2 regions of the Saliniradius amylolyticus genome follow, and region 1 is predicted to be linked to the other one. Evidence: predicted binding sites of a transcription regulator. Region 1 holds the regulator's gene; the other holds the start of a gene.
What was found. The regulator LexA, encoded in region 1, represses DNA repair genes until DNA is damaged. The targets are predictions, from matches to a motif close to TACTGTATNNNNATACAGTA.
Positions count from the first base shown of each region.

Region 1 (2,411 bases):
CATCAGGCTTGCTGGTGTCCTCCATGGCAATGAGCGTCTTGGTCGCGGGTACAGCCATACCGACCAGAATCAGGAAAGGCACCACAGTCCATGCAATTTCCACCTTAACACTCTCGTGGAAGTTAGCCGGTTTGGCCCCTTTGGACTTACGGTGAAAGATCAAGGCATACAACATGGCCCCGAATACAATGACCCCGATCACCACACAGATCCAGAATATGGTCATATGCAGGTCATAAACCTGACCGCTGATATCTGTGACCCCCTGGCGCAGGTTCAGATTACTTCGCTGCTGTTCAGCACCAGCAGCAAAGCTGATGAGTGTACTAAATAGCGCAGTGATTACACTTCTGCCCACGTGACATCTCCTCTGTCAGAAGTTAACGCTGTCTGATGTCCGCCGGTAGCAGATCACCAACGGGTTTTCGTTAAGAAAACCGCAGCATTGTTATTTTTCTGTTAAAAGCGGTATAAGAATTGCGCAAACAGGGGGGCAATGTCCAGCCCTTTATGGATAAAAATACATCAGGCGATGAATAAATAGCCAGATCCCCTGTTTTCATCAAGGTCCAAGCTAAGTATTTAAAATATGAAGTTTTTTCGACAGTGCGGATTTTACCTCGATGCAGCTCCGAGGCGGTTGGGTCAAGACAATCATTCAACGACAGACTCCCACCTCTGCCATTGAATGATCATACTTATTGGTAAGGTCCTGAGTTAATTCCAACTCTGATTGCGGATAACACCTACCGCAATACCTTCGATGGCGAACGGCTGACTGGCCAGATCCACCTTAATAGGCGCATACTGCTCATTTTCGGCGTGCAATAGAATCTGGGTTTTGCCTTTGCGCTCCAGACGTTTGACAGTGACGTCTTCATCCACACGGGCTACCACAACCTGACCGTTATGCACATCCACCGTGCGGTGTACCGCCAGCAAGTCACCGTCCAGAATACCGATATCTTTCATACTGTCACCGTTAACACGCAGTAAAAAGTCGGCATGGGGGCGGAATAGCTGAGGGTCCACCTGATAATGACTTTCCACATGCTCCACCGCCAATATAGGCTCACCGGCCGCCACGCGCCCAATAAGCGGCAACCCTTCCGCTTCCGGCTCAGGCTCGTCAATAGGAGTCAGCAGCCGTATCCCTCTGGAGGTGCCCGGCATGATCTCAATGGCGCCCTTGCGGGCCAGAGCCTTAAGGTGTTCTTCAGCCGCATTAGCCGACTTAAAGCCTAAACGCCGGGCGATTTCGGCCCGTGTTGGCGGCATACCCGTGTCGGCGATGTTGTCTTTAATCAGTTGCAGGATTTCCTGCTGTCTTGGAGTTAGCGGTCGCATAGCCTGTCTTTCCATACAGTTTTACTGTCAGTATATCCAGTTGTTAGTAAATCGCAAGTCGCGACAATTTTTACCTCAGATGCTATGCTTCGCGCACTCTTATGGCGAAGGAAGTAACGACAAATGAGCTGGCTACAGCGATTCTGGCTGACGCTGGTTAGTATCCCTAACCGATTACTGGTACGGACCAAGACCATTCCCGCGGATATAGAAGAAGAATTAGGCATCGATCCTAATCGTCCGGTGTTGTACCTGTTAAATACCCGATCCTCCAGTGATCTGTTGGCACTGAGAAACAGCTGCCGCGACAAGGGTCTGACCGATCCAACGGACAGGGTCACTCTGGCCGCTCAAACCTTTCCTGCCACGGTGTATTTAAACAAGCCACAGGGGTTGTTCTCTCGTAAAGTGGCCGCGACCGATGCCGCGAACCGTTTCAGCGAATTGATGAACCTGCAGCGTCAACATCCGGAGCTGGACTTTCAAATTCTGCCGGTATCGGTTTTTTGGGGGCGTGCTCCCGGCAAGACAACCTCAGGCTGGACCGAGCTATTGGCGGACCGCGCAGCACCCAGCTGGCTGAGAAAGTTATTGATTGTATTATTTCTGGGTCGGGATAACGCCGTCTGCTTCAGTCGTGCAGTATCGTCACAGCGTATTGCACAGGATAAAGGTACCGATATTCAGGTAGCCCACAAGCTTATCCGCGTGGCACGCACCCACTTTTACCGGCGCAGCGAGTCTATGACCGGCCCCAGGCTGATCAGCCGCGAACAATTGCAAAATGCCATTCTCGGTAGCCCGGCCGTGAAAGCTGCCATTGCCGAAGAGCATAAGGGCAAGAAGGTGTCTGTGGACGAAGCCCGCCAACGGGCCAGAAGTTACCTGACGGAAATTGCCGCCGATTATCGTGAGGGACTGATACGCCTGGCCGACCGACTTCTCACCCGGGTCTGGAACAAGATCTACAATGGCATCGAAGTCCACAACGCAGCCCGGGTCAGGGAGCTGGCGCGCAAGGGACATGAGATCGTCTATGTGCCCTGTCACCGAAGCCATATGGA
Region 1 is NZ_CP029347.1:71,408-73,818, reverse strand. It holds gene coxB (cytochrome c oxidase subunit II) at 1-358, opposite strand, end outside; gene lexA (transcriptional repressor LexA) at 718-1,347, opposite strand; gene plsB (glycerol-3-phosphate 1-O-acyltransferase PlsB) at 1,471-2,411, shown strand, end outside.

Region 2 (2,411 bases), 2.1 Mb from region 1:
CGGACGAATTTCCTGAGCTAAAGCGCGCTCAGCGTCCATCACAAAGATATTCTCATCGCTGAGTACATCTTGTGCGGGCAAGTCACCGGGAATGCAGATAGGCATCATCAAGCTCCATCAAAAAAGACCAGAGTGCCATCTTGCCAAGGCCCGGGGAAAAGTCAACATCTTTACGTCTAGACGTCTAAATGAAGTTGATTCTGTCGATACAAAAAAGCCGCTGATGACAGCGGCTTTTTCTGTTAAATACTTAGAGACTATTACAGCTCTTCCTGCTCCTCGGCCTCTTCATTCTTGGGCTTTTTAGTCAATAACAGACGTTCTCTAATTTGAGTTTCGATTTCATTGGCGATCTCCGTATGCTCTTTTAAGAAACGCACACAGTTGGCCTTACCCTGACCAATTCGCTCACCATTGTAGCTGTACCAGGCTCCGGCCTTCTCCACCAGCTTCTCTTTCACGCCCAGATCCAACAGTTCGGCTTCTTTACTGATGCCTTCGCCGTACATAATGGCAAACTCGGCCTGCTTAAACGGCGGGGCCACCTTGTTCTTGACGACCTTGACCCGGGTTTCGTTACCCACCACCTCGTCACCTTCTTTCAGTGAGCCGATACGACGAATATCCAAGCGTACTGACGAGTAGAACTTCAGGGCATTACCCCCGGTGGTGGTTTCGGGGTTACCGAACATCACACCGATCTTCATCCGGATCTGGTTAATGAAGATACACAGGGTATTGGAGCGCTTGATATTGGCCGTCAGCTTACGCAGCGCCTGTGACATCAAACGCGCCTGCAAACCTACGTGAGAGTCCCCCATTTCGCCTTCGATTTCCGCCTTCGGTGTCAGTGCTGCCACCGAGTCCACAACCACCACATCCACTGCCGCTGAGCGCACCAACATGTCGCAGATCTCCAGCGCCTGCTCACCGGTATCCGGCTGGGAGACTAACAGCTCATCCACGTTTACACCCAGCTTGCCGGCATAGACGGGATCGAGTGCGTGCTCGGCATCCACAAAGGCGCAGGTCTTACCGGCTTTTTGCGCTTCGGCAATTACTTGTAAGGTCATGGTGGTTTTACCGGAAGACTCCGGACCGTAAATTTCCACCACCCGGCCGGTTGGCAAGCCACCAATACCCAGCGCAATATCCACACTCAGTGAACCGGTGGAAATAGACTCCACATCCATGGCCTGGTTATCACCCAGGCGCATGATTGCACCCTTACCGAATTGCTTTTCAATCTGTCCGACCGCTGCGTTTAGCGCTCTGCTCTTATTCTCATCCATCGCTTTGGCTCCTGTATGAGCGGGTAGCTTAATCGTTACCCAGAATTATACTGTACAGTTATACAGTTACAAGTCATGTATAGAAATTCGTTGTAACTGCATGAGTTTATTCGAATTAATTTTTATTGAGGTACGCCAGGGTCGTGGTTAATGCATCCTGAATAGCCTGCTGACGCACCTGATGCCGGTCACCGTCAAAGCGCCTCGACCAGGTAATGGTTTTTTCACACACCGCTAATGCAAACCAGACGAGGCCAACCGGCTTTTCCGGCGTGCCACCATCGGGCCCGGCTATGCCGCTCACGGCTACTGCCACCTCGGCATCCGCCCGGCGCTGTGCGCCTTTTGCCATGGCATCCACGGTTTCTGAAGAAACGGCCCCGGAGGTTAGTAATATGCTTTCATCGACGCCCAGCTCACCGATTTTGGCCTCGTTAGAATAGGTAATAAATCCCCGTTCGAACCACTGAGAACTTCCAGAAACACTGGTGATGGCGTATCCTATGCCGCCTCCGGTACAGGACTCGGCACAGCTAATGCGCCACCCCTGATGTTTTAGGGCGGCCCCTAATTGAGTGGCTGTGTCGACAATCGACTCCGTAAGTGTCATAAATCACCATCACAAACGATAATAATAGCGCCATTATGCCGTCTGAAAACGCCGCCACACAAGCCGAACTCTTTCATCAAGAGCACATTGCCAAGCACACGCCGATGATGCAGCAATATCTACGCATTAAGGCCGAGCATCCACAGATTTTACTGTTCTATCGCATGGGCGATTTCTACGAGCTGTTTTACGACGACGCCAAGAAAGCCGCCGAACTGTTGGACATTTCCCTGACGGCCCGCGGCAAATCTGGCGGCGACCCTATTCCTATGGCGGGCGTGCCCTACCATTCGGTGGAATCCTATCTGGCCCGGCTGGTAAAACTGGGGCAGTCGGTGGCGATTTGCGAACAGATTGGCGATCCCGCCACCAGTAAAGGCCCGGTGGAACGTCAGGTCACCCGAATTGTCACCCCAGGCACCGTTACCGACGAGGCGCTACTGGAAGACAGGCGCGACAATGTGCTGGCGGCGGTGTTTGAGCATAAAGACCACTACGGTTTTGCCGCG
Region 2 is NZ_CP029347.1:2,206,934-2,209,344, forward strand. It holds gene metA (homoserine O-acetyltransferase MetA) at 1-105, opposite strand, end outside; gene recA (recombinase RecA) at 261-1,292, opposite strand; gene HMF8227_RS10300 (CinA family protein) at 1,408-1,902, opposite strand; gene mutS (DNA mismatch repair protein MutS) at 1,938-2,411, shown strand, end outside.
Region 2: recA (recombinase RecA) is a predicted target of LexA. The motif match lies at 1,341-1,360, and genes of this name have one in related genera.